Regions from separate parts of the Chromohalobacter sp. 48-RD10 genome, predicted to be linked through region 3. Evidence: predicted binding sites of a transcription regulator. Region 3 holds the regulator's gene; each other region holds the start of a gene.
The links. The regulator sigma-54, encoded in region 3, starts transcription at its own class of promoters, with help from an activator protein. The targets are predictions, from matches to a motif close to TGGCACNNNNNTTGCTNT.

Region 1 (10,709 bases), on a different contig from region 3:
CACGCTCATCGAGCAACACCGACTCGGTTAGTTCCAATCCCAGCATGGCCGCAGGTACGTTGTGTTTGGACAAGCTCGCGGACAACCGCGACTCGAGATCACCTTGGATCAACTGCACTGCAGAGATGTTGATCCACACTGGCACGCACGATAGGCCTTGCTGGCGCCAGGTCGCCAACTGCGCGCAGGCGCGATCGATCACCAAGTCGCCTAGGGATGCCATCAAACCGTGGCGTTCGGCCAGGGGGATAAACGTTCCCGGCGAGATCATGCCATGCGTGGGATGATACCAGCGCAGCAAGGCTTCCATACCGGCTAGTCGGCCATCATCGAGGTAGTATTGTGCTTGATAGAAGAGCTCGAGTTGCGTGCCGTGCGCCAGCGCTTGGCGGAGTTCGTTGAGCAGCTCGAGTTGGGGATCCCCATCGACTTCCAGCGAGGGGCGGAAGCGTTGGCTGTAGTTACGCCCGTGACGCTTGGCGGCGTAGAGCGCCGACTCCAGGCGTTGGAACAAGACGCCGGAATCGCGTCCATCGTCGGGCGCGCGACAACTGCCGATGGTCAGTCCCAGGCGCAGGGGTTTGTCGCCAATCTCGAACGGTTCGCTCAGATGCCCGCGCAGCCCTTCGACCCATTGTTCGTGATCGTCATAAGTCGTGGTGCGAATGACCATGAACTCGTCACCGCCCAGTCGGCCTACGACACCACCGGCAACGAACGCCGCGAGCCGCTGCCCAAAGCGCGATAGCAGACGATCCCCCTGGTCGACGCCCATGGCATCGTTGACTGCCTTGAAGCCATCGATGTCGATCAGCACAATATCCAATTCTTCGCCGGCCCGCAGACGCTGCAAGCGCGAGGCCAGCAGGTCATGCAGACGCCGACGGTTGGGCAAACCGGTCAGCGGATCTTCGAAGCCGATACGCTGTAGATCCTGCTCACGTGCCTTGTGACGCGTGATATCGGTGAACAATCCCACGTAGTGCGTGACAACCCCCTTGTCATCGGTAATCGCCCGCACACGCAGCCATTCGGGAAACTCATCACCGTGTTTGCGCTGATTCCAGACCTCCCCTTCCCATTGCCCGGTAGCGTTGAGGCTTTGCCAATAATTCTCGTAGAAGGCCTTGTCGTGGCGTCCCGAGGAGAGTACCGATGGGTCGAGGCCGCGTATCTCCTCGTCGCTGTAGCCGGTGATCTGCGTAAAGGCCGGATTGACTGCCTCGATGCGATTGCGGGCGTTGGAAATCAGTACACCATCGGGGGAGAGCATCAGAGCGGCTTCGGTAAGCTGACGTCGCGTCGATTCCTGGCGGATTTGACGCCAGGCATCCATACCGCCAATGATCACCATCACCAAGGCCGCCAGTCGCAACATCAGCGTCGGCAAAAGGCTCATGGAGGCCATGGCAGCAATGCCCGTCCATACCAAGGGACGGTTGAGCGTAAAGACGGACCACATGGCGATTTAGCGACTCAATCAAGAGAGGTTCGTGAAGTGCAGGCATCATGCCCCTTCTCTTGCGATCGGCGCAACCCGCCCCCATCCTCGGATTGCACCCATAAGGCGCGCCCGGTAGGCTAGCCCAGCGTGCATTCATTCGGCACTGCCAGTAGACTAAGGTGTTCGTGCTCTGCGACGCACCACAATTTCGACTCTCGGAAAGATTCAGTGACCAAGCAACATTCTTTCAGCTACGAAGAACTGCTGGCATGCAGCCAGGGCGAGCTTTTCGGCCCAGGCAACGCCCAGCTGCCGGCCCCCAACATGCTGATGCTCGATCGCATCACGCAAATCCAGGAGGGCGGAGGCGAGTACGACAAGGGCGAACTCATCGCCGAATTGGATATCCACCCCGACCTGTGGTTCTTTGACTGCCACTTCCCCGGCGACCCGGTCATGCCAGGCTGTCTAGGCCTGGATGCCATGTGGCAACTAGTCGGCTTCTACCTCGGTTGGCTGGGACATCCTGGCCGCGGACGCGCTCTGGGCTGCGGCGAGGTCAAGTTCTCGGGCCAGATCATGCCGAACGCCGAGAAGGTCACCTACCGGATCAACCTCAAGCGGATCATTACCCGGCGGTTGATACTGGGGATTGCCGACGGCACCGTTTCGGTCGACGGTCGCGATATCTATCAAGCCAACGATTTACGCGTTGGCTTGTTTACCTCCACCGCGAATTTCTGATCAGGAGGCTTCCATGCGACGAGTGGTAGTCACCGGCCAAGGCATCGTGTCTTGCCTCGGCAATGACCAGCATCAGGTACTGGACGCGCTACGCAGCGGACGCTCGGGTATTCGTTACAAAGATGAATACGCGGAACGTGGCTTCCGCAGCCACGTGGCCGGTGTCATCAATGCCGATCTCGATACCTTGATCGACCGTAAGCTGCGTCGCTTCATGGGCGATGCTGCGGCCTTCGCCTATGTTTCGATGGAACAAGCGATCCGCGATGCCGGCCTCGATGACAGCGATATCTCCAACGAGCGTACCGGCTTGATCGCTGGCTCCGGCGGCGCGTCCAGCGCCAACCAGGTCGAAGCTGCCGATGTTCTGCGCGAAAAGGGCCTGCGTCGCGTCGGCCCCTACCGGGTCACGCGAACCATGGGCAGTACGGTCTCCGCCTGCCTCGCCACGCCGTTCAAGATCAAGGGCGTCAACTACTCCATCTCCTCGGCCTGCGCGACCTCGGCCCACTGCATCGGCAGTGCCGTCGAGCAAATCCAGCTCGGCAAGCAGGACGTGGTCTTTGCCGGTGGCGGCGAAGAGGAGCATTGGACGCTGTCCTGCCTGTTCGATGCCATGGGCGCGCTCTCGACCAGTTATAACGATGCGCCCGAAACCGCCTCACGTCCCTATGACGCCTCCCGCGATGGTTTCATCATCGCCGGTGGCGGCGGCATGCTGGTGCTCGAAGAGCTGGAACACGCCAAGGCACGTGGCGCCAAGATCTATGCCGAAATCGTCGGCTATGGCGCTAACTCCGATGGCTACGACATGGTCGCACCCTCCGGCGAGGGCGCCGCGCGCTGCATGCGGCAAGCCATGGCGACCGTGGACGGCCCGATCGACTACATCAATACCCACGGCACCTCCACCCCGGTGGGCGACATCGCCGAGCTCCAGGCGATTCGCGAGGTGTTCGGCGATACCACGCCGGCAATGAGCTCCACCAAGTCGCTGACCGGGCATTCGCTGGGCGCCACCGGCGTGCAGGAAACCATCTACTCACTGTTGATGATGGAGCACGCCTTCATCGCCGCGTCGGCCAACATCAGCGAGCTAGACGATGCCGCTCAAGGTTTCGATATCGTCGACCAACGCCGCGACGATGCTGCCATCGAGCGCGTGCTGTCCAATAGTTTCGGGTTTGGCGGCACCAACGCCTGCCTGGTGCTGCAGCGCTACCGGGGCTGAGCGAGCGCAGCGCCGTGCTTTCCCGGTAACACGCAAAAGGGGCGTCTCGTGAGAGACACCCCTTTTTGCGTGCTGGCACAGCTTCCGTCGACAGCGGCTCAGGCCGGCACTTTGGTAGGCTCGCTCTCGATCTCGGGACGCGGTTCCGCGGAGATTTCGCGAAGCTGCGCCTCGATCCACTCCTCGACCTCGGCCAATACCTCGTTGGTGGAGCGCCCCTGCGTGGCGATCGGCTCACCGACCACTACGTTCAAATCTCCAGGTTTCTTGACCCAATGCCGCCCAGGCCAGTGTTCGCCGGCATTGTGGGCCACGGGTAACACCGGGACACCAGAGCGACAAGCAATCACCACCCCACTCTTGTTGTAGCGCCGCCGCTGCCCTGGCGCCACCCGCGTACCCTCGGGAAAGATCAGCACCGATAGTCCCTCAGCCAAACGCTGCGTGCCCTGCTCGAGCACCATGCGCATGGCCCGCGACGGTCGCGCGCGATCCAGCGCGATAGGCTTGATCAAGCGCAGCCCCCAGCCGAAGACCGGCATATTGAGCAGCTCACGCTTGAGCACCGTGCACACCGGCACCTTGAGCAACTGCAGAAACAGGGTTTCCCACTCGCTCTGATGATTGGCGAGCACGACGCAGGGCCCTTCAGGCACGTTATCGCGCCCGCTGACGTGATAACGCACCCCACAGGAAACGGCGAACCAGCCCACGATGAAGCGGTTATACAGATTCAGCACCCGAAATCGCGAAAACAACGACAAGAATGGCGCGACCGGTAGTAACACTAGGCCGCTGATCAGCAGCGCCAGAAAGTAGCCGGCATAAAAGACGAGACTGCGTAACACCTTCACGTCGCTGACTCCTTGTCATGCAACAGACACCAGTCATCCAGCATACGGCTCAGCTCGAGCCGCCAGGGCTTCTGGTGGATACCGAAAACGTCCAACACGCGGCGACAGTTCAGGACTCGCCGCAAGGGGTGATCATGATGATGATGCAAGGCGTGCAAAGTCCCCAATGTCGCGTCACGTTCCTGCCGCTCGAGATGCGTGGTGAGGTAGGTGCGCACGACGGAGGCGAACGTATACGGGCTGATCGGCTCGGTACCTGCCAGATGATAGGCGCCCCAAGCATCGGCGCCACAACCTTGCTGCTGCATCATGCCGATCAACGCCATGGCCACCGCATCGACCGAGGTCGGGCACAGGATCATGTCTTCCGCGGCGCGTACTTCGTCACCCGCCAACAGCGTGTCGAGTAACTCAGGTAACCAGGCATGCGCGCCGCCGAGCGCGAACAGCGGCCCCAGCCGTACGATGAGATGTCTCGGCAGACACTCACGCACCCGGTCGCCAGTGGCAATCAAGCGTTTTAGACTGTCATCGCGTGGCGCCGGGATGACATGCTCGTCGAGCGGCCCGTCACCACCTTCCTCATAGAGCTCATCGGACACGCACCAAATCAACGGCACGTCGTATTCCCGACACAGCGCGAGATTGGCGTCGACCGCCTCGACATGGGCCATGACCTCGGCGGGCGCCAGACGTGACGGCGCCGATAACGGCGGCACCACCAGCGCATCGGGCCGGGCCTCAGCCAAGGCCTCCGCCGAGACGTGCGTCTCCTCGACGATGGTCAATTGGGTGTCGCGACGTCGATTGGCCTCACGCGCCAGCGCCAGACTCAAGCAATGTCCCGCATTCGCCAGCAACAGCTTCACGGCCTCTCCTTTCGCATGCTCGTCTCCTCGATTCGTCGTCCACCTCGTCGACAGGGGTACATATTCGCCCATCGACGTATTGCCTGTCATCCGCTCAGGTTCCGCACGGAGACGACTTGTCACCGTGGTCGTACTCAAGGCAAGTATTCTACGCCAAGCAGGCGACGGACTCAGCCCGAGATCCCAGGATACCCCGTTATCAGGCCGCCCAGCACACGCTCCATTGTGACGACCGCCTCTTCCACAGCGTGGATGGCATCCACCAGGAAGATACCGGAGCGCCCTTCGAGAGCTTCATTATCATCATCAACAGCCGCTTCGTGGATGCGTTTCAGAACCAGATCCTGCGTCGGCACTTTCCCGAAGCAGTGCTCAACGAAACCCGCTGATACTCACTATCACTCCTGACCGAATAGCGCCGGGGCCGCCTCGGCGCTCCCCCTATATAACAATGCCCGTCAGGCACGGCACGCCATGCCTGACGCATCACGCAAAACGCCACGCTGGCTGGCGTGGCGTTCGGGTCAGTGACGCAATATCTCAGGCGACATCCGCCAGCGGCTCGGCCGGCCCGAAGAACTCATGATGACGCCGTGCAGCCTCGACCCCGAGCGCCCCCAGCGCCGCATCGACACAGCGCATGAAGTCCGCCGGCCCCACCGTATAGCAGTGAGCGGCATGTGGCACATACTTCGAAAGCAGGTCGGCATCCACGCGGCCAACGTGGTCGGGCACATCCTCCGCGCGCGGTTGAGAATAGACGCTAATCACCCGCAATAGCGCCGGATACGCCTTGTGCAGGTCAGCCAGCTCGTCGGCAAACGCACGCACCGCGCCGTCGCGCGCCGCATGCAGGTAGACGACGCGACGCCCCTCGGCGAGTGCCTGTCGGGCCAGCGGCAACATCGGCGTCTGCCCCACGCCGCCACTGATCAGCATCACCGGCGCATCGCCTTCGGCCAGGGTCAAATGCCCCGCTGGCGGCAGTAGCTCCAGGGTATCGCCCACCGCCAGACGATCATGGAAATGCCGGCTTACCTGGCCACCCTCCTCGCGCTTGATGGAAATCCGATAAGTCCGGCCATTGGGCGCCACCGAAAGGCTGTAGTGGCGATGCACCGTTTCGCCATCAATGGCCAACTTGAGACCGATATACTGTCCCGGACGATGCGCGGCGACCGCACCGCCATCCACCGGCGCCAGCTCGAACGAAGTGATGACGGCACTCTCGGGACGCTTGGCGACAATGCGAAACTCGCGGGTGCCGTCCCAGCCACCGGGCTGAGCGGCGAACTCGCGATAACGTCGCGCCTCCTTCTCGATCAGAAGCCCCGCCAGTTCGTCGTAAAGCGCGCTCCAGGCATCGGCGACCTCCGCCGTCACTGCCTCGCCCAGCACTTCGCCGATCGCCGCCATCAGGCATTCGCCGACGATCGGATAATGCTCGGGGCGGATCCCCAGCGACACGTGCTTGTCGACGATGATGCCCAGCACCTCGTCGAGACGTGCCGGATCATGGCGCAGTTGCACATAGGCGACAACGGCACCCGCCAGTGCGCGCGGCTGGCCGCCGCTTTGCTGATGCGCAGCATTGAACAGCGTCTTGACCTCGGGGTAGCGTGCAAACATCAACGGATAGAAGCGCTTGGCGATAGCCTCGATGTGTTCGGCGACCACCGGCGTCGTAGCAGCGATGACGGGTTCCTGGGCGGATGTCAGCATGATGTTTCCTCGCGATACTTGCAGTATGTATTACTGTTATCGCAATCGGAGTGCCAACTCTCCCCTTTTCGACACGCCCGCGACATTGTGCCACGCCAGTATTTGCTAGGCGCGCGGTTGCCGCTTTATAGAAACTTCAGGACGCAGCCCGGTAGGTGAAAATCCCTTGCTCTCGGCGCCATGACTGTCAAAATAACACCCATATTACTGTCGATATGACTATTTACTCGAGAAAAAATGTATAAATGACAGCGTTCTTGCATACCTTGCGTGACCTACTCGCCGACCTCAGCGCTGGCCATGCCAATGACCGGCTCCCTGAGCGCTGGGCCCGGCTCCTGGACGCACTGGTCGGCGGCTATCCCGCCGACGCCAGCACGCTGATGGTCGCCCACGACGACGGCCTGCAGCCCGTGGCCGTGCTGGGCCTCGACGATGAAGTCCGCGGGCGTCGCTTCAGCCTGACTGCGCACCCGCGCCTGGCAACGATCGCTGCGCATCCTGGTGTGTGCCGCTTCCCGCTCGACTCGTCGTTGCCCGACCCCTTCGATGGACTGCTCGACGACAGCTTGAGCCATGTGCATGACTGCATGGGCGTGGCGCTGCGCGATGGCGACCGACTGCTCGGCATGCTGACACTGGATGCGCTGACGCCAGGCTGCCTGGCCGTCATCGACGATAACGAGCTATTGGCCGCAGCGGGTCTGCTGGCAACCTGCTTACGTCTTGCACAGCAGCTCAGCGACACCCGTTCACGCCTCAATCAGGCACTCGACCAGCACTTCCCCGATCAGAACGCACCGCGGAACAGTGCGCCCTATTGGCAGAGTCCTGCCATGCGACGGCTGGAAAAAAGTCTCACCCTGGTGGCCCCCACCGACATGAGTGTGCTGTTGCATGGCGAGACCGGGGTCGGCAAGGAGCGTATCGCCCGGCGCGTGCATGCGCTGTCCGCACGTTGCGAGGGGCCACTGGTACGCGTCAATTGCGCGGCCTTGCCCGAGTCATTGATCGAAAGCGAACTGTTCGGCCATCGACGCGGCGCGTTTTCCGGCGCCGTCCGCGATCATCGCGGCCATTTCGCCATGGCCCACGAGGGCACACTGATGCTCGATGAAATCGGCGAACTACCGCTGGCCATGCAACCCAAGTTGTTGCGCGTACTGCAGGAAGGCGAGATTCAGCCGTTGGGCAGCGAGACCCCGCAGCGCGTCAACGTGCGCCTGATCGCGGTCACCAACCGTGACCTGAGCCAGGAAGTCGCCGCCGGGCGCTTCCGTGAAGATCTCTACCACCGCCTGAGCGTCTTCCCGCTAGAGGTGCCGCCCCTGCGGGAACGTCGCGAGGACGTACCGCTGCTGGCTGGTAGTCTCCTGGAGGACAACCGCATTCGCCTGGGGCTCGCCAACCTTCGCCTCGACCTGACGGCCGAACACGCCCTGCTGGCATGGCCATGGCCGGGAAACATCCGCGAGCTGGAACATACCCTGGGGCGCGCCGCGCTACGTGCCCTCGGAGACCAGTCTCCCGTTGGGCAAGGCGCGCGCCGTGATGCCGTGGTCCGCATCGCCGCGCATCACTTGGAACTGCCGACAACGCCCGCCGACGACACCCTTGCTCCCGAACCATCAGTACCCGAGACGCACCCCGCGCCCTCAGCTCCGCTACGCGAAGCCGTCGAGACCTTCCAGCGCCGGCATATCGCCCTCGCACTGGAGACACACAACGGTAACTGGGCTGCCACTGCCCGTGCCTTGCACACCGACAGCGGCAACCTGCATCGCTTGGCCAAACGCCTGGGACTCAAGGCGTGAGCGCCTATCTCAACCGCTAGCCCCTCACAACGCCGATGTCGCCTCGATGCCGATGATGTGCCCCCGCGCATCATGGCGCAATGTCGTCACACGACTGCGCTGAAGATACTCGACCTGCGCCTCACTCACTCCGAAAGAGTCCCTCAGGCGTACAGTGGTCAATGGGGATGGCGAGCGGCGACGGTCGGCATGTCGAAAGCGGCGATAGTTGTAGAAGGCCCATATCAGCAACGCCATTCCCGACAGCACGACGGTCACGGCATAAACTGTCAGCGAGGCCCAACTGTGCGCGTGACTATCGATCACATAGGCCTGAAAACGCTCACTCCCGAAGGCCCATCCCAATAGCGTCGACAACGGAAGGAACAAGTAAAGCCATAACATCCAGCCCAGCCCCGAAAGCAGCGCGAACACACTACGCTGACGACGCGACTGCAAGTCAGGCCGATAAATGATATCCGGCAACGTGAGCGCGCTGTGATTATCGGCGTTATCGTGCATTGATCACTCCTCCTTGCCGGCTTGAATGCCGCGATCCGGGCTGCGCCACCTGGCACGCTGGCAGCGCGAGCCGCAAAGTCCCTTGGGCACGGCGACCACCGCGGTGAGCGTCGATAATGTCCAATACAGCAAGGGATACCAGATCACCCAGAAATAATGACGCAGGAACCCCGTCCGCTCGTAGCGTTGATCGATCACGAGACTTACCAGGAACTGAATCAAGCATGTCGCGCCTAGCAGCAAGCCATTCCATTGGGGCAATAATGTGGCTACCTGCCACTGCTGCGGCAGGGACACAAACGGCCCCAAACAAAACAATACGGCGATCGCCAGCATTACATAGGCCCAGATCAAGCTGGTGAAGTACTCGATTGCCACGCCCCAGAAACGCCGTTGGCGCCAGGCGAAAAGGCCCCGGCCATAGCGCATCATTACTTCGACACCGCCCTGGGCCCAGCGCAGCCGTTGCTGCCAGAGCCCCTTGAGTGTTTCCGGCATATAGATGTAACAGAGTGCCTCGGGTTCGAAGCGGATATCCCAGTGGTCCATCTGCAAGCGCCACGAGATATCGATATCCTCCGTCACCATGTCGGTGTGCCAGTAGCCCACACTATCCAACGCGGCGCGATTGAACCCTGTCACCACACCGGAAACGGTAAAAATGCGACCGTAGGTTCGCTGAGCGCGCTTGATCAGACCGATGATCGAGGAAAATTCGCCGACCTGGATCTTGCCCAACAGCGTCGAGCGGTTGAGGATACGCGGATTGCCGGTCACTGCGCCCACACGCGGTCCTCCGGTCAGATGGCGCATCATCCAGTAGACGGCATAGGGGTGCAGCAAGGCATCACCATCGATGGTCACCAGATAATCGCTGCGTGCCGCGAGCGTCCCGGCGCGCAATGCCACGGCTTTGCCCTGGTTGGCGGCGAAATGGATGACTCGCAGGCGTTCGTTGTGTACCGCCAGGCGGTCGAGAATGGCACCCGTGTCATCGTTACTACCGTCATTGACGGCGATGACATCGAAGTGCGGATAACGCGTCGCCAGCGCATAGGCGATCGTCTGTTCGACTTGGGCCGCTTCGTCGTGACAAGGGATGACGATGCTGACCGTTGGTGCATTCTCTCCCAACTCTTCGAAGCGCGGCGTCATATCCTGCCCGCGTTCACGCCTTAGGTAGAACCAGAGCCCACCGATGATCCACATCCAGGCCATGAAGATCGGGTAATAAAAAGCAAAACCGAACATCGTGTCCCGCCAATCGATGGTCAGTATCCAAGCAACGAGTGCATCGATCATGGCTGACTCCGGCGGTGGGGAAACTCGTTGAGGCTCATGCCTTCGAACGTCGGCTGAAACGCTGGTTTGCCGGTGATGAAATCATCCGGATAGTACGCCAGGTTGAGCGCGCCACGACGCACGAGCTGATGCATCCAGTCACGCAGGCGCCTTGGCGCGATCCATTCCTCGCGCTCCCAATCATAGGTCTGCAGCTCGAACACCGTTTTATCGAGACCGCTTGGATAG
Region 2 (10,709 bases), on a different contig from region 3:
CCTTGGTCGTCAAGCGCATAAGTCGAGGTGATCGGGCGTCGGTGATGAAGCGATTGACCAGGCAGGACATACAATCCGTATGGAATGCTTGCCTGAAATGTGTTCGTATTATGGGAAAACCCAGTAACGCGGTCAACCATTCCCGTCGTGGCTCTCCTGGCGTGCCAATGCCCGGCTTTGCTTGTTCACGGCCCCGAGAATGCCGCGCAAGATATTCATTTCCATGCTGTCGATGTGGCTGCGCATGAAGAGTCGGCGCAGACGCGCCATCAGTTGACGCGGATTGTCGGGATCGTGGAAGTCGATGTCGATCAGCGTTCGTTCGAGATGGTCGAAGAAGCGCTCCATGTCGTCATGGCTGGCCGGCGGGTTGTCCCACTCGACACCGAACGGCGTCTCCGGGGCATCGTCCGCGCCCAGCGCTGCCAGTCGACATTCATAGGTTAGCACCTGGACCGCAGCGGCCAAGTTGAGCGAGCTGAAGTCAGGATTGGTGGGGATGTGCACATGGGCATGGCAGCGCTGCAGTTCGCCGTTGGTCATGCCGCTGTCCTCGCGCCCAAAAACCAGCGCCGCCTGGGCGGCCTCGGGTGCGCACTCGCCGGGAAGGCGTTCGCCCAGCGCGCGCGGGGTGAGCATGGGCCAGGGGAGGTGGCGTACGCGGGCGCTGGCGCCGACCACGAAGGTGCAGTCACCGACAGCCTCCTCGAGCGTGGCATACACCGTGGCATTGCTCACCAGGGCATCGGCACCGGACGCACGAGCGTGGGATTCGGAGCCGTATACTTCGCAACGCGGCGCGACGAGGGCCAGATCTGCAAGACCCATATTGTGCATGGCGCGGGCGGTGCCGCCGATGTTGCCAGGGTGGCTGGTGCCAATGAGAACGATACGCAGTTTGTCGAGCATGATGATAGGCGCGCGGCTGAGAAACGAGTGGCGAGTCTATCATGGCTTGAGGCCGTGAAACTTCCCGTCGTGGGCGCTTTCTGCTAGGATGCGCGACGTTCTTTAACAGTTTCCGAGATTCAGGCCCGTATCATGCATCCCATGGTTCAATTCGCACTGCGCGCCGCGCGTAGTGCCGCCGAGCAGTTCGTGCGTGCTCGCGACCGCATCGAAGTCGCGCGTGGCGACCGGCAGCTCGATCAGCTGCTGGAAGATACTGCGCGTAACGCAGAAACACTCATCGACGCGCAGTTTCGTCGCAGTTACCCCCAGCATGGCCTTTCCGGTCGCTATACGGCGCACCGTGACGGCGAAGGTGAGGGCGCTGATTTCCACTGGCGTATCGAGCCGTTCCACGGCTATTCCAACCTGGCCGTGGCATCGCCCAGCTTTGCCATTTCCGTTGTCTGTTTGGTCAAGGGCAAGCCCGAGCATGCGGTGATTGTTTGCCCCTTCAGCGACGATGAATATCTCGTCAGCCGTGGGCGTGGTGCGCAGCTCAATGGACGCCGCATTCGCGTGCCCAATCATATCGCGGTCGAGGGTGCGCGCATTGCTGTCGGTTTGCCGGAGCCCTGGCTGCGTTCGCGCCATCTCCCGACGTATTTAGCCTTGGTTCAAGGCCTCGGGCCGCAGGTCGAAAACTTCCTCAGCAGCGGTAGTGGCCTTCTGGATCTCGCGCAACTCGCTGCTGGCCGTGTCGATGTCGCCTTCGTGCTGGGGCTCGAAGAACAGGATCAAATGGTTGGCAGCCTCCTCCTCAAGGAGGCCGGTGCACTGCTGGGCGGTCCAGACGGTAGTCCCACGGTCAGCATCGAACAGAATCTCATGGCCGCTACGCCACGCCTTTACAAGACACTGGTACAGCAGCTCAAGCCGCGGATGTAAGCTCTTTGGGCTTGTCCGCATGAAATACCCCGCCGACATCGCGTTGACGGGGTATTTTTCATTGTGCGGCTCGTGTCGGTCAGTCCGTCGGGCCGATCAGATGCTTGACCTCGAGATAGGCAGCTAACCCCCAAGGTCCGAGCTCGCGGCCGATGCCGCTATGCCCGAAGCCGCCCCAGCTGGCTTCCGGCATAACGATTTGCTCGCTGTTGTACCAGATGTTGCCGGCACGCAAGGCCCGTCCGACGCGCTTGGCGCGTTGAGGGTCGCCGCTGATCACCGTGGCGGCCAGGCCGAAGTCGCTGGCGTTGGCCAGCGTGATGGCGTCTTCGTCGGAGGCGACACTGCGTGCGCACAGCACCGGGCCGAAAACCTCCTCGCACCACAGGCGGCTATCGGTGGGCACGTCGCGATACAGCGTTGGGGCGATGAAATAGCCTTGATCCGGCAACTGCCGATGACGGGCGTCGCGTACTGGCTGAAGCTCTTCGCGCTCGGCGATGGCTAGGTAGTCGTGGACCCGGTCGCGCTGACGCTGGCTGGTCATCGGTCCCATATCGGTGTCCGCGCCCAGCGGATTGCCCAGGCGGATCGCGTCGATGCGTGTCGCTAGCGCCTCATAAAGCGCCTCGGCAAGCGATTGATGCACGATCAAGCGTGAGGTCGCCGAGCAAATCTGCCCGCTGTTGAAGTATATGCCAGCCATGACCCAGTCGGCGGCTTGTTCGACTTCGGCATCGTCGAGCACCAGGATCGGCGATTTGCCGCCGAGCTCCAGCGACACCCCGCGACTACCCTCGGCGGCGGCCTGCATCACGCGTTCGCCCACGGCGTTACTGCCGGTGAACGACAGCTTGTCGATGCCGCGGTGATGCGTCAGCGGTATGCCGATGCCATCACCATCGCCATGCAACAGGTTGAGCACGCCCGGCGGCAACGCGATCTCCAGGGCGATCTCGGCGAGGACCTGTTCCGGCAACGGTGTGACCTCGGAAGGCTTGAAGACCACCGTGCAGCCCGCTGCCAGGGCAGATGCGATCTTCCAGGCGCTGGTCACCAGCGGGAAGTTCCACGGCGTGATCAGGCCCACCACGCCGGCGGGGTCTTCATAGCAATAGGCGTCGACACCTTCGATGTCATGCGTGATACGGCGACCCTGCCGGGCTTCCAGCTCGCGTGCCTGGCGTGCGTAGTAACGATAGCAGGCGATGGCGTCGTCGAGATCGATGCCGGCCTCGGCGAGGGCCTTGCCATTGTTGGTCGCAGAAATCTCCATCAGCGCTTCACGACGCGCCGTCAGGGTATCGGCCAGCGCCTCCAGATACGCTCCGCGCGCCTCGCCGCCCAAGGCGTTCCAACCGGGAAAGGCGCGACGTGCGGCGTCCACTGCCGCGTCGACGTCTGCGGCGTCGCCAGCCGTGACCTCGGCGACCTGGCGCTCATGATACGGGTCCATCACCGCCAGGCGCCGTGTGCCCTGGCTGGCTACCCAGCGATTGTCGATGAACTGATGATCGAGTTGTTGCATGAGGACTCCTTCAAAGGGCGTGCTCACGGCGCCAATCATCGATCATGGCGTGCAAGCGTGACCCGGAAAAACTGGGAAAATGGCCGCCGTGAACGATGCGCGTCTGCATAGGATTTGGTGGCCATGTTATCTCTATGGGTGGAAGCGTGTCTCGGCAGAGCGCTCATCCGAGTGCCGCCTGCCAGCGTTCGGCATCGATCTCGATCAGCGTGGGTGCGTTGCGCGAGACGTTACTGAGGACGAGATCGAATTCGATGGGGGATTCGACGCGATGCGAAGCGAGACCGAATCCTTCCGCCAGGCGCTGGAAATCGGGCGGCGTGGGATCGACGCCGATGCGAGCGACGCCATGCGCGTCCATGTAGTGACGGATTTCCTCGTAGCCGGCATTGTTCCAGAGTACCACGACGACCGGCAGTCCTTCGTCGACGGCGGTGGCCAGCTCGCTCAGGGTGAACATTGCGCCGCCATCGCCGATCAGGGCCACGACCGGCGTGCCGGGCTGGGCCAGCTGGGCACCAAGCGCCGCCGGCAGGCCGTATCCCAAGGTCCCGTAACCGGTCGAGGCGTTGAAGTAGTGCCGTGGCGCTGCACGCTCGACGAGATGATTACCGGCGTAGACCGGGGCGGTAGAGTCGCCGACGATGATGGCCTCGGGCAAGGCGTGATCGAGCGCGGCATAAAGCGGCACGAACGGCGCCATGTCGGGACGCGTCTTCAGCGCCAACGCTGCATGGATGGCGCGGGTGCGCTCCGCGCCCTGACGCTCTAGCGGGGTGGGGAAGTGCGCTAGCAGAGCCGAAAGCGCGGTGCCGGCGCCGCTGACAAGTCCCAGCGCCGTGGCCTGATTGCGTACCAGCTGCTCCGCTTCCAGGTCGATGCGAATCAAGCGTCCCGTCAGGGTGAACCCGTCGTCGAACACCACGTCGTAATCGGTTTCGCCAAGCTCGGTGCCCACGGCGAGGATGACGTCGGCGTCGCGAGCCAGTGCACGCACCTCGGGCCAGGTGGCGTTAGCGCCCAGGTTGAGTGGATGCCCGCGCCCAAGTACCCCCTTGGCGTTGATGGTGGTCACGGTCGGCGCGTCGAGGTGCTCGACCAGCGCCCTAGCCGATTCTGATGCATCCGCACAGCCGCCTCCCAACAACACTAGCGGGGCACGAGCCTCGCGTAACCACTCGGCGGCGAGTGTCACGCCGTCGGGATGCGGCGCGGGGCGATACAGCCGCGCTGGCGAGCGATTATCGGGTAGGGAGATAGGCGCATCGAAAAGATCGATGGGGATCTCTATATGTACCGGCCCCGGCCGTGCGGAACGAAAGACCGCAAAAGCGCGCGCCAGGACTTCCGGCAAGGCGCTTGGGTCGAGCAGTGTATGGCTAAAACGACTCACGCCCGCCAGCACGTTCTGCTGGCTGGGCAACTCGTGTAGCCGCCCCTGGCCGCGTCCCAGAGTATCGCGGCGGTTGACGCTGGAGATCACCAGCATGGGCACGGAGTCGGCCAGCGCCTGTCCCATGGCGGTGGCGATATTGGTCATTCCCGGCCCGGTGATGATGAAACAGACCCCGGGCTTGCCGCTGGCACGGGCATAGCCGTCTGCCATGAACCCCGCGCCCTGTTCGTGGCGCGGCGTGACATGGCGCAGGCCGCCCGCTTCCAAGCCACGATACAGCGGCACGGTATGCACGCCGGGAATGCCGAAGACGGTATCCACGGCGTAATTGTCACGTAGCAGGCGAACCAGCGCCTCGGCGCAGCTGATCGAGCGAGGAGAAGGTGCGTTCGTGTCGTTGGTCATGGGGAGCTCCTTAAGCCACCAGCCAGTGGCCCATCACGACGATGATCGGCAACGTGATGGCGGTACGCAGCAAGAATATGACGACCAGTTCCCAGAGCTTGAGCGGAATCTTGGACTTGAGCAGCAAGGCGCCGATTTCCGACATATAGATCAACTGTGTCAGCGACAGGCAGGCAATCACGAAGCGGGTCAGTTCGCTCTCGATATCGCTGGCCAGCACGGCGGGCAGGAACATGTCAGCGAAGCCCACCAGCGTGGCCGGCGCGGCGGCCGCCGCCTCGGGCACGTTCATCCACTCGAGGATCGGCACCATCGGGTAGGACAGCCAGGTGAACAGTGAGGTGAACTCGGCGAGGATCAATGCCACGGTGCCGATGGCGATGACCAGCGGCAGCAGTCCGAAGAAGATATCGGCTACGTTAAGCAATGCGTGGCGCAATAATTGACGCGGTCCCGGCGCCTTGTCAGCACGTTCCACAGCCATGTCCAGGCTATAGCGAAACAGGCCTTGAGTGCCGGTGCGTTCCTCGGCAAGGCGGCAACCCACCGGCTCATGGTAGGTGTTCGGCTTGCGAGAGAGTGGCGGTAGGCGCGGGACGACCACCGCAGCCACCAATCCCGCCACAACCACGGTGAGATAAAACGGCACGAAGAGGTGATTGATGCCGATGAAGTTGGTCACCAGAAGTGCAAAGGCAATCGAAACGATGGAGAAATTGGTGGCAATGGCCGAGGCCTCGCGCCGATTGTAGTAGCCCTGCTCGTATTGCTGCGTGGTGATCAGCACCCCCACGGTGCCCGAGCCCATCCACGAAGCGGTGGCGTCGATGGCGCTGCGTCCGGGCAGACCGAACATCCTGCGGAATGGAGTGCGGACCAGGCTGCCGATGAATTCCATGAAACCGAAGTCGACCAGGAAAGGCAGCAGAATGGCGGCGAAGAAGAAAAAGGTCAGCAGTACTGGCGCCAAGTCGTTGAGCATTACCCCGCCGGTGGAAGAAACGGTCACGAACTCGGGGCCGACCTGGAAATAGGTCATGATCGCGAAGGCAGCACCCAGCAAGCGCATCGCCATCCACAGCGGCTCGACGTCGAACAGTTCACCCAAGGCATTCTCGCGGGCCCAGTGGGGTTTGGCGAACTTGACGTAGGTGGTGACGAATGCCGAGAGGCACAGTACCAGCGTGGCAATGGCGGGCAATGCGTCGCCGAGCACGTCCTGAAGACCGTCAGCGAGCATGCCCATGCCGATGTTGATGGTGTCGCCCGTCGAGAAGGGCACCAGAAACATGCCGATGCCGATCAGTGAGGGGACGAGAAACTTGAGAAGCCCGCGCGGCGTCAGCCGTGCGTTGTGGGGAGCGCCACCGCCAGGTGCGGTGGAATCGAGGGATGCGGACATAGATGTCACCACTTGTTGTTGTAGAGCCCCAAGCATGGGGCATGGCTTAGCGGCGCTTGACGCCGGGGAGCACGCAGAGCATTTCATAGAGCAACGTGGCGCCCATCAGCGCAGTGTTGCCGCTGGTGTCGTAGGGCGGTGCGACTTCGACCAGATCGCCGCCGACGATATTCAGCCCCCAGGTGCCACGGACGATCTCTAGACCTTGCGACATGGCCAGGCCGGCTGCTTCGGCGGTGCCGGTACCGGGCGCCACCGAGGGATCGAGAGCGTCGATATCGAAGGTGATGTACACGGGGCGATCGCCCATCTGCTCACGCACCTCGGCCATCAGCGGTTCCAGCGACTTGTACCAGCACTGCTCGGCGGTGACGACACGGAAGCCTTGTTCGCGGCACCAGTCGAAGTCATCGGCGGCATAACCTGTTCCGCGCAGCCCGATCTGGATCACGCGCTGGCTGTCCAGCAGGCCTTCTTCTTGGGCGCGACGAATCGGGCAGCCATGAGCGACTTCTTCGCCGAACATGTGTGGATTGATATCGGCATGGGCGTCGATATGGATCAGCCCTACTGGGCCGTGTTTCTCGGCGATGGCCTGCAGCACCGGCCATGTCAGGGTGTGGTCGCCACCGAGTGTCAGTGGCACGGCGTCGTGGCCGAGCAGCTCACGATAGTGCTGGCGGATGATCTCGACGCTTTTCTTCAGGTCGAAGGTGTTGATCGCTACGTCGCCAGTGTCCGCCACTTGCAGGCTGTCGAACGGCGCCGCGCGGGTGGCCATGTTGTAGGGCCGCAGCATGCGCGACTCGTCGCGGATCTGGCGCGGTCCCAGGCGGGTTCCCGGGCGATTCGAGGTGCCGATGTCCATGGGAATGCCGACGAAAGCAGCATCAAGCCCGTCGGCGCTCGCCTGGGTGGGCAGACGCATCATGCTCGCGATGCCGCCGAAGCGCGGCATCTCGTTACCGCCCAAGGGTTGATTGAAAATCGGGGTGTCGTGATCGCTCATGCTGGGCTCCTGGTAGAAGCGGTGGATCGTTGTTGGTGCCTCCTTGTTATTAGCATGAACCATGCCAGGTGGTAGTCTTCCTGTAATCAAGGACTTAGCTTCATGAGTGATGCAGTCTTGTATTGCTCGACGGCTTTAGTTGATCCAATATTGCATCGTGATACAAAAATGAATCGAGGACGGCATGCGAGATCACGATATCGACGCACAAACGCTCGAAGCACTGGTGCATACCGGGCACGATCATGTCTTCATCGTCGATGTCGATGGTCAGGTATTGGATGTCAGCCCGGGAAGTGCTGCCGTCTATGGCTTGAGCCGCGAGGCGCTGTGCGCGACCACTGTTTACGAACTGGAGGCACGCGGCGTGCTGTCGCCCTCGGTTTCGCTGGAGGTCATTCGCACTGGCCAGCCGGCGCAGGTCATGCAGCGAACCGGTACGGGGCGTCAGGTCATCGCTGAGGCATATCCGGTGTACGCATCCGGGCGCTTGGTGCGCGTCATCAGTCGCTCCATGGACATGACCGATCTGCGCCTGCTGCAGGATGAATACGCACTTCTACAGCGTCGCTTCAATGAGCACCTCAAGCGTGGCGGCGCGCCGGCATCGGGGGATGCATTGGAGCTGGAGTCGCTGGAGGTGCGTAGCCAGGTCATGCATGAGGTGGCGCAGCTCATCAAGCGGGTGGCACCGACCGACGCCACGGTACTGATGCTCGGCGAGTCGGGAGTCGGCAAGACGGCCTTCGCGCGCCAGCTGCATCGCTGGAGCCAGCGGTGCGATGGCGCTTTCGTGGACGTCAACTGCGCCTCGATCCCCGAGTCGCTGTTCGAATCCGAGATGTTCGGCTATCAACCCGGTGCGTTCAGCGGCGCCGCACGGATGGGCAAGGCCGGGCTTCTGGAGCAGGCCCACAAGGGCACGTTGTTTCTCGACGAGATCGGCGAGCTGCCCCTGGCCATGCAGAGCAAGCTGCTGAAGGTGATTCAGGACGGTTACCTGACACGGCTGGGCGATACGCGCTCGCGGCGGGTCGATTTTCGCTTGGTGGTCGCCACCAACCAGGACCTGGCGCAACGCGTGGAGGAGGGGCGTTTTCGCCTCGACCTATACTATCGGCTCAACGTGATCCCCGTCACGCTGCCGCCCTTGCGCGAGCGCCGTGAAGATATCCCCGGCCTCGCGGAACGTCAGCTCGCCTGGCTCAACGAGCGCTATGGCATGGACAAGGTACTGCATCCTCGCGTGTGGCCGGAGTTGATGGGGGGTGACTGGCTGGGGAATGTCCGTGAGCTGGAAAACTGGCTCGAACGCGCCTGGTTGTCCGCCGAGGGTGGCGTCATCGGGGCGCCAATGGAGGAGCGAGACGTGGCCCCAGCGCGTGTGAGCACAGCGGCAAGTGGAGGCAGTCCGCTGGCGACGCTAGAAGAGGGGCACACCCTGCGCGAGACGCTTGAGGCCGTCGAGGCCGAGATTCTCGGCGAGTTGGCGATGCGGTTGTCGAGCACTTATGCCATGGCCGAGCGTCTGGGGATCAGTCAGCCCGGCGTGGTGCGCAAGCTGCGCCGTCATGGATTGAAGATCGTGTCGCGCGACTAGCTCTCAGCGCAATGCAAGCCCCAACGCAATACGCCTCCCAGGAGGGGAGGCGTATCGGATACCGAACGGCTAGGCCGCTGAAGTCTCAGGGCAGTTCTTCTTCCTCGTCGTTTTCCTTCTTGGTCCGGATCAGATCCTGGCGCTGTAGTTTAATGGCCAGCAACAACGCGGCAGCCACGTACACCGACGAGAAGGTGCCCGCGACGACGCCCAGTATCAAGGCGATCGAGAAGTTGTGGATCATGTCCCCGCCGAGGAAGAACAGTGCCAATAGTACTAGCAATGTGGTCCCCGACGTCGCCATGGTGCGCGCCAAGGTCTGGTTGATCGACTCGTTGAATATCTGCGCCATGTCGTCGATTTGCGACTTGCGGATATTCTCGCGTATTCGGTCGTAGACGATGATGGTGTCGTTGAGCGAGTAACCGATTACCGCCAATATGGCGGCCAGTACCGTCAAATCGAAGTCCAGTCCGAACAACGCAAAGATGCCTAGTATGATCACCACGTCATGACCGAGGGAGATCAGGGCGCCGAGTGCGAACTTGTACTGGAAGCGGAACGCCACATACACCATGACCACCGCCAGGGCCAGCAGCATGCCCATGCCGCTTTGATCGCGTAGCTGATCGCCGACCTGCGCACCGACGAACTCGGCGCGGACCAGGTCTACCGGATTCGCTTCGCTGTCCAGAATACCCACGACGCTTTGCCCGACGTCGTTGTCGAACGTCTGCTGCAGGCGTACGAGGATGTCGTTGGAGGTGCCGAAGGTTTGTACCTGGGCATCCTCAAAGCCCTCGTCGCTCAATTTGCTGCGTAGGTCGTCCAGGGCTGGAGCTTGCTCATAGCGGACTTCCACCAGCGTGCCGCCGGTGAAGTCCAGGCCCAGGTTGAGGCCTTTGAATGCCAGGGCGCCGATCGCAATGACCGCGAGCAGCACGGAAATGACGAAGGCTATGCGGCGTTTGCCCATGAAGTCTAACTGTCGCATCGCTCGCTCTCCTCAGATCCAGATTTTCTTCAGCGGGCGTCCGCCGATGGTGAGGTTGATCAGGGCACGTGAGACCAGGATGGCGGTAAACATCGAGGTCAGAATGCCCAGCGACAGCGTGACGGCGAAGCCTTTGACCGGCCCGGTGCCGATCGAGAACAGGATGACCGCCACCAGCAGGGTGGTGATGTTGGCGTCGACGATCGAAGTGAAGGCGCGCTCGAAGCCAGTGTGTATGGCTTGCTGGGCCGGCATCTTGCCTCTGATCTCTTCACGTATTCGTTCGAATATCAATACGTTGGCATCCACCGCCATGCCTAGTGTCAGCACGATACCGGCAATCCCGGGGAGCGTCAGGGTGGCGCCGAGCATCGACATCAACGCGACCAGCATCACCAGGTTTAGTCCTAGCGAGATGTTGGCGACCACGCCGAAGGCTTTGTAGCGCGCCAGCATGAACAGCACCACGAGCAACAAGCCGAGTTCTACCGAGAGAATGCCCTGGTGGATGTTCTGCGCGCCCAGGCTAGGCCCAATGG
Region 3 (10,709 bases):
GCTCGCCGACGCCCGCAAGTCAGTGGCCATCACCGGCGCACCGGAGAGATGTTCGACGCCTGTGATCACCGCGGCATTACCTTCCAGTGCAATCCGCGCGCCCATGCGGTTGAGCTCCTGCACATGCATGAAGCGGTTTTCAAAGATCGTCTCGACGACGGTGCCCGACCCTTCGGCGACACAATTGAGCGCGACGAATTGGGCCTGCATGTCGGTGGGAAACGCGGGGTAAGGCGCAGTGCGCACATTGACCGCCTGTGGACGCCGCCCACGCATGTCGAGCTCCAGCCAGCCGTCACCCACCTCAACGTGGGCCCCGGCTTCATCGAGCTTGGCGAGCACGGCCTCAAGCGTATCGGCGCGAGTGTTACGTACCCGGACGCGACCACTGGTCACTGCGGCCGCCACCAGGAAGGTGCCCGTTTCGATGCGATCCGGCATGACATCGTAATGACAACCATGTAGATACGGCACGCCCTCGACCACGATCGTATCCGTGCCGTGGCCACGAATCCGAGCGCCCATGGCGATCAGGCACTCGGCGAGATCTACCACTTCCGGCTCGCGCGCAGCGTTCTCGAGTACCGTCGTCCCCTCGGCCAAGGTGGCGGCCATCAGCAAGTTTTCGGTGCCGGTCACGGTCACGGTGTCGAAGAAGATCGTGGCGCCCTCGAGGCGACCGGCGCATCGCGCCTGCACGTAGCCGCCATCGACATGGATCTCCGCACCCATGGCCTCGAGACCGCGCAGATGCAAATCGACGGGGCGCGACCCGATCGCGCAGCCGCCCGGCAAGGACACATCGGCCGTGCCGAAGTGCGCCAGCAAGGGGCCGAGCACGAGAATCGACGCACGCATTTTCTTGACCAGTTCATAGGGCGCATGGCACTGCGTTACCTGGGAACCATCAAGCTGAATACTCATCTTGTCGCCCATCACCGGCTCGACGCCCATGCGTCCCAGCAGCTCCAGCGTGGTGGTGATATCCTGCAGATGTGGCAGGTTGCCGATAGTCACCGGCTCATCAGCCAACAGGGTCGCTGCCAGGATCGGCAAGGCGGAATTCTTGGCTCCACTCGCCCATACTTCCCCGTCGAGCGGCCCGTTACCGGTAATGATCAATTTGTCCATGAAATTCCGTGCTTAGACGCCCGCGTTTTCAGGGGCTTGCTCCCACTGAGACGGGGTGTAGGTCTTGATACTGATGGCATGTAGGGCGCCACTGGCGATCTCATCTGACAACGCCGAATAAATCAGTTGCTGACGCTTGACCGGCAATAACCCCTCAAAAACGTCACCGACGGCGACCACCTGGAAATTGCAGCCTTCACCTTGAATATGAAACTGGCAATCGTCGATACGCGATTCGAGTAGGGCCTTGACGTCGCTGGGTTGCATAAGGAGTTGGCTCCTGTTCTACGGCACGGCGCGCGTGACACGCACGAGTGCGGTAATTGAGTCGGGATTTCAAACAGGCATGATAAAGAAAACGGGCGCCGTTGGCGACGCCCGCTTGCACGCAGAATACCGGGAGGCGACGCTCCGTGTTGTCATAACGTTTCCGAAGCCACCCGTGTCTCGTCACTGGGAAGCAAGGGATCCAATCCCGCCATGGCCGTCAACCGTGCCAAGGGCCGCGATAGGGCCACATGAACGATATGCACGCCATGCGCCTGCGCGCAACGCAGCCATTCGAGCAGGACACTGAGCACGGCACTGCTGGCACAGCTCACGCCGGTCAGATCGAACTCGACCTCGGCATCGCGCGGCAAGCTTTGCAACCACTCCTGCCCCTTGGCCGCCAGCGAGGCGGCGCTGTCGAAATCCGCCTCGCCGTCGACCCTCAGAATACGCTCGTCGCTTACTTCGAGCCGGGCATCGTCACGCTCGAGCAAGACATTCATTGGTTGTCGTCACCGCCTTTTTCGAGCTCATCGGTAGCGACGTCCGGCGCCCAACCATCGATGACCGCATCGATATCGCGATTATTGTCGCGCATGGCCTGATCGAATTGGTTGCGAAACGTCAGTCCAAGATTGATGCCGTTGACGATGACATTGATCACGCGCCACTCGCCGTCACGCTGGTGCAACGTATACACCACGGGATAGACATCACCATTGGTGGAGACTACTTCCATATCGACGCTAGCCTGATCCTCGTAGCGCCGCTCGCTATCATGATCGAGCACCCGAATGTCACGGTAATCGAATGTCACCAGCCCTTTGGCATACGTCTCGATCAGCGTCTTGCGAAACGTTTTAACAAAACGCGAGCGCTGCTCCGGCGAGGCATTACTGAAATATCGGCCCATGACGCTGGCACCGATATAGCGAAAATCGGCCACATCATCGAGGCTGTCATCGACCAGCGACTCGAGCTCGCCTTCATGCGAGGCGTAATAATCCTTGCGCCCATCCAGTTTTTGCATCAACGCGGCCACGTTGTCTTCGATCAACTGCTGGGGGGCTTGCTGGGCCTGCGCCGTCAATGCCACGCACCATAGGACCGACAGCAGTAGTGCGCAAAGACTGGAGCGCCGGGGAGTGAATTGCCTTGATGTCATGGGAACCTCCTTGGCTCATTCGCTTGTCATGTTCGACACGAACTGCTGAATCAATTGTTCCAGTACCAGCGCTTGCTGTGTATCGCGGATGGTGTCGCCTTCTTCGAGCATCTCAGGATCGCCCCCCACGCTCAGGCCGACATATTGCTCACCCAATAACCCCGAGGTGAGAATCGACGCCGTACTGTCGCGTGAGATCTTGCCCTCGAGATCCTCGTCCAGCTCCATGGTCACGCGGGCATCGAGCCATTCGGTATCGAGCTCGACGTCGCTGACGCGCCCGATGGTCACGCCTGCCATGGCAACCCTGGAGCCTGACTTGAGTCCGCCAATATTGGCGAAATTGGCCTGCAGCGTGAATGTATCCTGCGGTACGCCAAGGCTGATGCCACTGACTCGCAAGCCAAGAAACACCATGCCCAGAATCCCGGCCAGGACGAACAGCCCCACGCCGAACTCCATCATCTTGCTGCGCTTCATCCAAGTTCTCCAAACATCAGCGCGGTCAGCACGAAATCCAATCCGAGCACCGCCAGGGACGAATAGACTACCGTGCGGGTCGTCGCCCGCGAGATGCCTTCCGACGTCGGGATCAGGTCATATCCCTGAAACACCGCAATCCATGTAACGACGAGACCGAACACCACGCTCTTGAGCATGCCGTTGAGAATGTCGTCGACGAACGCGACACTGCTTTGCATATTGCTCCAGTAGGAGCCATCGAACACGCCCAGCCACTGCACGCCGACCAGATAGCCGCCCCAGATGCCGACCACGCTGAAGCCCACGGTCAGCAACGGCATCGAGATAAACCCTGCCCAGAGGCGTGGTGCCACGATGCGCCGCAGCGGGTCGACCCCGATCATTTCCATGCTGGTCAGCTGTTCGGTCGCTTTCATGAGCCCGATCTCGGCCGTCAGCGCCGACCCTGCGCGCCCCGCGAACAGTAACGCCGCCACCACCGGCGCGAGTTCACGCAGCAGCGACAGCGCCACCATCTGCCCCAACGCATCCTCGGCGCCAAAATCGACCAGGATGGTGTAGCCCTGCAGACCCAGCACCATGCCAATGAAGAGTCCCGATACCAGCACGATCGCCAACGACATGACACCGATGAAATGCATCTGACGCAGCCACAGGTGCCATCCTTCTCGAGAAGGAATGCCCAACACCGATTGCGCCAGGAACATCGCCGCCCGGCCCAAGGCACTCAGCGCATCGAGCGTCCCCCGACCCAGCGACGCGATAGGACGAATCATGGACGCTCCCCCTTGGTGGCCAGGATATCGCGATAAAAATCGGGCGCCGGGTAATGAAATGGTACTGGGCCATCGGGCTCGCCATGAACGAACTGCTTGACGCGCGCATCGCGATTGACATCCAGCGTTTGCGGCGTGCCATGGGCCATGACCTGGCCGTCGGCGATGATATACACGTAATCGGCGATGGAAAGCGTCTCCTTGATATCGTGCGAGACGATGACCGCAGTAAGCCCCAACGCTTGATTGACCGTCTTGATCAGTTGCACCAGAACGCCCATTGAAATCGGGTCCTGGCCGACGAAAGGCTCGTCGTAAAGCACCAGTTCGGGATCGAGCGCCACCGCACGCGCTAGCGCCACGCGCCGAGCCATGCCGCCGGACAGCTCCGCCGGCGGCAAGTCGTGCGCACCGCGCAAGCCCACCGCCTGAAGCTTCATCAGCACGATATCGCGTACCATGGCCTCCGGCAGGTCGGTATGCACGCGCAGTGGGAAGGCCACGTTCTCGAAAACGCTCAGGTCCGAAAACAGCGCGCCGCTCTGGAACAGCATGCCCATGCGCCGCCGCATCCGAAACAACGCACGGCGAGACAAGCCATGCACATCCTCTCCATCGATGCACACACGTCCCGCATCCGGCACTAGCTGACCACCGATCAACTTGAGCAACGTCGTCTTGCCCGTACCGCTAGGGCCCATGACCGCAGTAATCTTGCCTTTGGGAATACGCAGATCGACGCCACGAAAGATGTCATTCTCGCCCCGCGAAAAATGCAATCCCTCGACGTCGACCAGGGTCGTGTCAGTCACGTAACGCTCATCCACGTCTCGATAATTATCGAACATTGTATCCTAACTCTAGCGATCACCTCCAGCCTCGCCTTGCAACAATCTCGGCGAGTGCGTTTAATGAGCGCCTCAATTCGCTCGTCGCTCCCCGGAAGTCGGCGAGGCTTGAGCCCAAGGCCGCGAAGGGCAACAATCACCACCATGAACACTGTTACCGAGCAAGATTACCGCGCTAGCGCGCGACGCACGCTGACACTCGAATCGCAGGCCATCGCCGCTTTGATCGAACGCCTTGACGAGGCCTTCGACCACGCCTGTCGCCTGCTTCTAGCCTGCGAAGGACGTGTCGTCGTCACCGGCATGGGCAAATCCGGGCACGTCGCCCGCAAGATCGCGGCGACACTGGCTAGCACCGGCACACCCGCCTTCTTCGTCCACCCCGGCGAGGCCAGCCACGGCGACATGGGCATGATCACACCCCGTGACGTCGTCCTGGCCCTCTCCAACTCGGGCGAGACGGCCGAGATCACGGCGCTATTGCCACTTCTCAAACGCATGGGCGCCCCACTGGTCAGCATGACCGGGCGTCCCGGCTCGACCCTATCGCGTCACGCCGAAGCACATCTGGATACCGCCGTTGCCCGTGAGGCTTGCCCGCTCGACCTCGCGCCGACCACCTCGACGACCGCTGCGCTGGCCATGGGCGACGCCCTCGCGGTGGCCCTGCTCGAGGCACGCGGATTCACCGCCGAAGACTTCGCCCTGTCACACCCCGGCGGTAGCCTAGGACGACGCCTGCTGCTCAAGGTCGAAGATCTCATGCATCATGGCGAGCGCCTGCCACGTGTCGCACTGGGTAGCCCGCTACGCGACGCTCTGCTGGAAATTACCCGCCAGGGCCTGGGCTTTACCTGCGTGGTCGATAACGCCGGGCATCTAGCCGGCATTTATACTGATGGCGACCTGCGGCGCACGCTCGACCAACACGACGACCTTCGCCGTCTGCGCGTCGATGACGTCATGACCCATGGCGGCAAGACAATCCGGCCGGATCTACTCGCCGCCGAGGCCGTCAAGGTCATGGAAGACAATCGTATCACGGCACTTGCCGTGGTCGACGACGACGGACGACCGATCGGCGCGCTGCACATGCACGACTTATTGGTCAGCGGCGTCATTTGAGGAGCCCCATGACATATTCCGACGATTGGCGCGACAAGGCACGCCGCATCCGACTCCTGGCCCTGGATGTGGACGGCGTACTCACCGACGGCACGCTACACTTGCAAAGCGATGGCCAGGAAACCAAGAGCTTCAACATTCTCGACGGTCTCGGCATCAAGCTACTGCAGCAAAGCGGCATCGCAGTGGCATTGATCACCGGGCGTGAGTCGCCCATGGTCAGCCGGCGTGCCGAGGCGCTTGGCATCGCACACGTCGTACAAGGTCGCGAGGATAAGCTAGCCGCGCTCAACACCCTGTGCGAACAGCTCGGCCTACCACTGGACGAGATCGCCTATTGTGGCGACGATTTGCCCGACCTGGCCGCGATTCGCGCCGCAGGACTCGGACTGAGCGTGAACAATGCGCCGGATTACGTCCGTGCGCACGCCGACTGGATTCCCGCGCGCTCGGGCGGCCAAGGCGCGGTGCGTGAAATTTGCGATGCCTTGCTGAGCTGCCAGGGACGGTGGGACGTTTGCCTCGCACCCTATCTCGATGGCCAAGGATGAAGCGCGTCATGCCGACTTTTCTGTCTTCTCGCAAATGGGCACGGCTGGGGCTATTGCTGATACTAGTGGTCCTTGGTATCGGCCTGGCCATCGTCGAACAACGCGATGCTTCTTCTCCTGGCCCGGTCCCCAGCGATGACGCAGGCGAGCCCGATTACTACTTAGAAGGCGTCACCATGACGCGCTTCAACGCGCAAGGCACCCCCCACCAGACGCTTGAATCGCCGCGCCTCGTGCATACCCCTGTCGACGATGTCATTCGCGCCGACTCACCGAAGGCCAAGGTGCGTGACGAGGCGGGACGTAAGTGGGACATCTCCGGCGACAAGGGAAGCCTGGGGCCGCAACGCGATCTACTCACCCTGACCGGGAATGCCCGGCTCGTACAACCCGAGCAGGGCTGGCGTCTCGACACCGACGTGCTGTACTACAAGTCCAGCGAGGGCCACGCCTGGAGTGACACCGAGGCCGTATTGCGGCAGCATGAACAGCGCGTGCGCGGCAATCGCTTCGACGCCTGGATCGACACCAATCAAGCGCGTCTGAGCGGTGATGTGCGAGGCCACCATCCACAGCTTGCCGAGGACGAATCATGATGACACGACCATTGACGATGGCACTGGCATGCGCCGCGCTGGGACTCGCCAGCCACACGGCGCTAGCGCTGGATAGCGATGCCAGCCAGCCTATCGAGATCGTCGCCGATCAGCTGGATCTCGACGACAACGCCGGCACCGCGGTCTATACCGGCGATGTCGATATGCAGCAAGGTAGTATGCAACTGACGGCCGCGCGCGTGAAGATCGAACGCAACGCGCAGGGCGAAGTCTCCACGGTCACCGCCCATGGCGGGGGTGGCGAACGCGCCTATCTCGAGCAAAAGCCAGCGCCGGACGAGCCGGTGGCCAAGGGCTGGGGCGATACGGTGATCTATCATGCCGCCCAGCGTCGCGTGGAACTCATCGACAATGCCGAGCTACACCAGGCCCGGGATACCTTCAATGGCGCCTATGTCGAATACTTCCTCGACCGCCGCCAGGTACAGGCTCGCTCCGACGATGACGGCGATGGCGACCAGCGCGTTCGCATGACGCTGACGCCCCGCGATAGCGAGCAGTGACGTGTTTAGTGATTCACTCACCCCAGTTAGGTAGGACCCGACGCCCATGAAGACCCTGAGTGCCGCCAACCTCGCCAAGAGCTACAAGGGCCGCCGCGTGGTGCATGACATCAGCCTGACCATACGTCAGGGCAGCATTGTCGGACTTCTCGGCCCTAATGGCGCCGGCAAGACTACCTCGTTCTACATGATTGTCGGACTGGTAGGCGCCGATGCCGGCAGCGTGCACATCGACGAGCGCAACCTGTCACATGCGGCCATGCACGAACGCGCCCGCGCCGGTATCGGTTACCTGCCCCAGGAAGCGTCGATCTTTCGCAAACTCTCGGTCGCCGACAACATCATGGCAATTCTCGAGACGCGCCGCGATCTCGACAAGGCCGCGCGCAAGGCACAGCTCGAGCGCCTCCTGGAGGAGTTTCACGTCACCCACATTCGTGACAACCCTGGCATGAGCCTGTCCGGGGGCGAACGTCGTCGCGTCGAGATCGCCCGCGCCCTGGCCACCGAGCCCGCCTTCATCCTTCTCGACGAGCCCTTCGCCGGGGTCGACCCGATCTCCGTTGGCGAGATAAAGAGCATCATCCGCCAATTGCGTGATCGTGATATCGGTGTCTTGATCACCGACCACAACGTACGCGAAACCCTGGATATCTGTGACAACGCCTATATCGTCGGCGACGGTCAGATCATCGCCGAAGGACATGCAGAGGCCATTCTCGCCAACCAGAAAGTGCGTGACGTCTACCTCGGCCATGAGTTCAGATTGTAAACGCAAACTGCTGGAACCGCTGCACGCTTATATAAATGGCATGATTGTTGCTTTCATTCTTGCAAGTAGCGTCGTCGCGAGATAACGTACGAGAACCGTTTCAGGAAGCGACGATCGATTCTCCATGTCCATGAAACCTACCTTGCAGCTTCGCGTCGGCACGCAGCTGACGATGACGCCCCAGTTACAGCAGGCCATTCAGCTCTTGCAGCTTTCAACGCTGGATTTGCGACAGGAGATTCAGCAAGCGCTGGACTCCAATCCTATGCTGGAGCTCGAGGAGGACTTCGAAGAACGCGAGGTCAGCGAAACGCAGCAGGAAGATGATTGGGCAAGCGACATCCCCGAGAACCTGTCGCTGGATAGCGAATGGAGTGATACCTACCAGGATTCAGGCCCCTCACTGACGGGGGGTGGCGGTAGCGAGGAAGGCCCCGATATAGAGCGCAATACCGCGCATACCAGTCTTCACGACCATCTGGCCTGGCAACTCGCCATGGCCGACATGACGCCGCGCGAACATGATATTGCCGAAGGCCTGATCGATGCCATGGGGGCCGACGGTTATCTCACCCTGCCCCTGGACGAGCTTGTTGACGGTTTGCGCGGCCAAGGCCTTTCGGGGCTCAAGGTGGGCGATGTCGAACACGTCATGATGCGCGTACAACAGTTCGATCCCACTGGGGTAGGCGCCCGCGACCTACGCGAGTGTCTGTTGCTGCAACTCGGCGCCCTCCCTGAAGACATGCCGCTGATAACCCAGGCCAAGCGGCTGGTACGCCAGTTCCTCGCAGCTCTCGCAGGCAACGACCGCAAGTTGCTCAAGCGACGCTTGCGCCTCGACGATGAAGAGCTCGACCACGTCATCGCCCTCATTCGGTCCCTCGACCCGCGCCCCGGCCTCGCCTTCGAGGACAGCAGCAACGATTATGTCATTCCCGACCTCATCGCGCGGCGCATCCGACAGGATTGGCGCATCGAGCTCAATCCCGAGGCCCTGCCCCGCGTACGTATCCAACCGGATTACGCTGCACTCATCAAGCGCGCCGACAAGAGCGACGACAACACCTTCCTCAAGCAGCATCTACAAGAAGCCAAATGGCTGCTCAAGAGCCTTTCGAGCCGTAACGACACCTTGCTGCGCGTGGGCCAAGAGATCATGGCACGCCAATTCGACTTCCTCGAACGCGGCGAGGAAGCCATGAAACCGTTGATCCTGGCAGATATCGCCGACGCGGTAGACATGCACGAGTCGACCATCTCCCGCGTGACCACGCAGAAATTCATTCATACGCCTCGCGGCGTCTTTGAGCTCAAGTATTTCTTTTCCAGCCACGTCGGGGGGCAAGGCGAAACCGACGCCCATTCCAGCACGGCAATTCGTGCACGCTTGAAGAAATTGATTGGCGACGAGCCACCACGCAAGCCTCTATCCGACAGCAAGCTCGTCGACCTCCTGGCTCAGGACAGCATTCCGGTCGCACGACGCACCGTCGCCAAGTACCGTGAAGCGATGGGTATACCTTCCTCCAGCGAGCGCAAGCGACTCGCCTGAACGCGGGCAGTTTGCACGTATCGGCCACGCTGCGTAGACTCGCTGCGGTCTTCGTTAGCCAGCCTTGATCCAGGGCTATGCAGCGCTCTAAAAAGGGTTACAATCGAAGTGCCAACCGATGGAATAGGAGCGTGCCATGCAAGCCAATATCACCGGTCACCACATCGAATTGACCGATGCTCTACGCGACTACGTCAATGAAAAGCTCGCGCGTCTGGAACGCCACTACGACAACATCACTACCGTCCAGGTCACGTTATCCATCGAGAAGGAACGCCACCTGGCTGCATGCACGCTTCATGCCGCAGGCGCGGACCTGCACGCCGATACACAAAGCGACGACATGTACGCCGCTATCGACGCCCTAACCGACAAGCTCGACCGTCAGCTCGTCAAACACAAGGAAAAGGTGCAGGCACGCGCTCAGGGCGCCGGTGCCCGTTAATTCGCCATGATATTGGAAAGCATCCTACCCCCCGAACGCGCACTCTTCGGCGTTGCCGGGGGGAGCAAGAAGCGTGTGCTGGAATTTTTCAGCACCTTCATCGCGCAGAACACACCCAGCCTCGATAGCCAGGAAGTGTTCGGACGTCTCATCGGCCGCGAACGATTGGGCAGCACCGGTATCGGTAATGGTGTCGCTATCCCGCATTCGCGCAATCCGCATTGCAAGGAGCCGATTGCCGGTTTTCTACGCCTGCAGGAGCCCATCGACTTCGATGCCACCGATGGCGACCCCGTCGACCTGATCTTCGTTCTGCTGGTTCCAGAAGAAGCCGACGATGCCCATCTGTCGTTGCTTGCCCAGGTTGCCGCCATCATGAACGATAGCGCCATTCGCACCAAACTACGCCAGGCACAGACTCAACGACAGCTCTACGACACTCTGATCGAGGCCATCCGCCAGCACGAC

Region 1: the regulator sigma-54 is predicted to act here: its motif matches at 6,903-6,920, upstream of hmpA (NO-inducible flavohemoprotein).
Region 2: the regulator sigma-54 is predicted to act here: its motif matches at 7,626-7,643, upstream of speB (agmatinase).

What each region holds. Positions count from the first base shown of each region.
Region 1 is NZ_JARANX010000013.1:42,776-53,484, reverse strand. It holds gene OP496_RS13055 (GGDEF domain-containing phosphodiesterase) at 1-1,462, opposite strand, end outside; gene fabA (3-hydroxyacyl-[acyl-carrier-protein] dehydratase FabA) at 1,673-2,188, shown strand; gene fabB (beta-ketoacyl-ACP synthase I) at 2,202-3,419, shown strand; gene OP496_RS13040 (lysophospholipid acyltransferase family protein) at 3,518-4,273, opposite strand; gene OP496_RS13035 (sugar nucleotide-binding protein) at 4,270-5,142, opposite strand; gene OP496_RS13030 (hypothetical protein) at 5,259-5,531, shown strand; gene hmpA (NO-inducible flavohemoprotein) at 5,683-6,864, opposite strand; gene norR (nitric oxide reductase transcriptional regulator NorR) at 7,110-8,678, shown strand; gene pgaD (poly-beta-1,6-N-acetyl-D-glucosamine biosynthesis protein PgaD) at 8,703-9,179, opposite strand; gene pgaC (poly-beta-1,6-N-acetyl-D-glucosamine synthase) at 9,183-10,481, opposite strand; gene pgaB (poly-beta-1,6-N-acetyl-D-glucosamine N-deacetylase PgaB) at 10,478-10,709, opposite strand, start outside.
Region 2 is NZ_JARANX010000011.1:44,794-55,502, forward strand. It holds gene iscR (Fe-S cluster assembly transcriptional regulator IscR) at 1-19, opposite strand, end outside; gene OP496_RS12145 (RNA methyltransferase) at 133-909, opposite strand; gene OP496_RS12150 (inositol monophosphatase family protein) at 1,042-1,836, shown strand; gene OP496_RS12155 (aldehyde dehydrogenase family protein) at 1,916-3,364, opposite strand; gene OP496_RS12160 (5-guanidino-2-oxopentanoate decarboxylase) at 3,528-5,165, opposite strand; gene OP496_RS12165 (YjiH family protein) at 5,176-6,567, opposite strand; gene speB (agmatinase) at 6,614-7,576, opposite strand; gene OP496_RS12175 (sigma 54-interacting transcriptional regulator) at 7,761-9,176, shown strand; gene secF (protein translocase subunit SecF) at 9,262-10,170, opposite strand; gene secD (protein translocase subunit SecD) at 10,183-10,709, opposite strand, start outside.
Region 3 is NZ_JARANX010000002.1:380,985-391,693, forward strand. It holds gene murA (UDP-N-acetylglucosamine 1-carboxyvinyltransferase) at 1-1,131, opposite strand, end outside; gene OP496_RS04690 (BolA family protein) at 1,144-1,398, opposite strand; gene OP496_RS04695 (STAS domain-containing protein) at 1,551-1,904, opposite strand; gene OP496_RS04700 (ABC transporter substrate-binding protein) at 1,901-2,566, opposite strand; gene mlaD (outer membrane lipid asymmetry maintenance protein MlaD) at 2,582-3,046, opposite strand; gene mlaE (lipid asymmetry maintenance ABC transporter permease subunit MlaE) at 3,043-3,825, opposite strand; gene OP496_RS04715 (ATP-binding cassette domain-containing protein) at 3,822-4,637, opposite strand; gene OP496_RS04720 (KpsF/GutQ family sugar-phosphate isomerase) at 4,818-5,798, shown strand; gene OP496_RS04725 (HAD hydrolase family protein) at 5,807-6,349, shown strand; gene lptC (LPS export ABC transporter periplasmic protein LptC) at 6,358-6,945, shown strand; gene lptA (lipopolysaccharide transport periplasmic protein LptA) at 6,942-7,469, shown strand; gene lptB (LPS export ABC transporter ATP-binding protein) at 7,516-8,241, shown strand; gene OP496_RS04745 (RNA polymerase factor sigma-54) at 8,366-9,796, shown strand; gene raiA (ribosome-associated translation inhibitor RaiA) at 9,933-10,241, shown strand; gene ptsN (PTS IIA-like nitrogen regulatory protein PtsN) at 10,248-10,709, shown strand, end outside.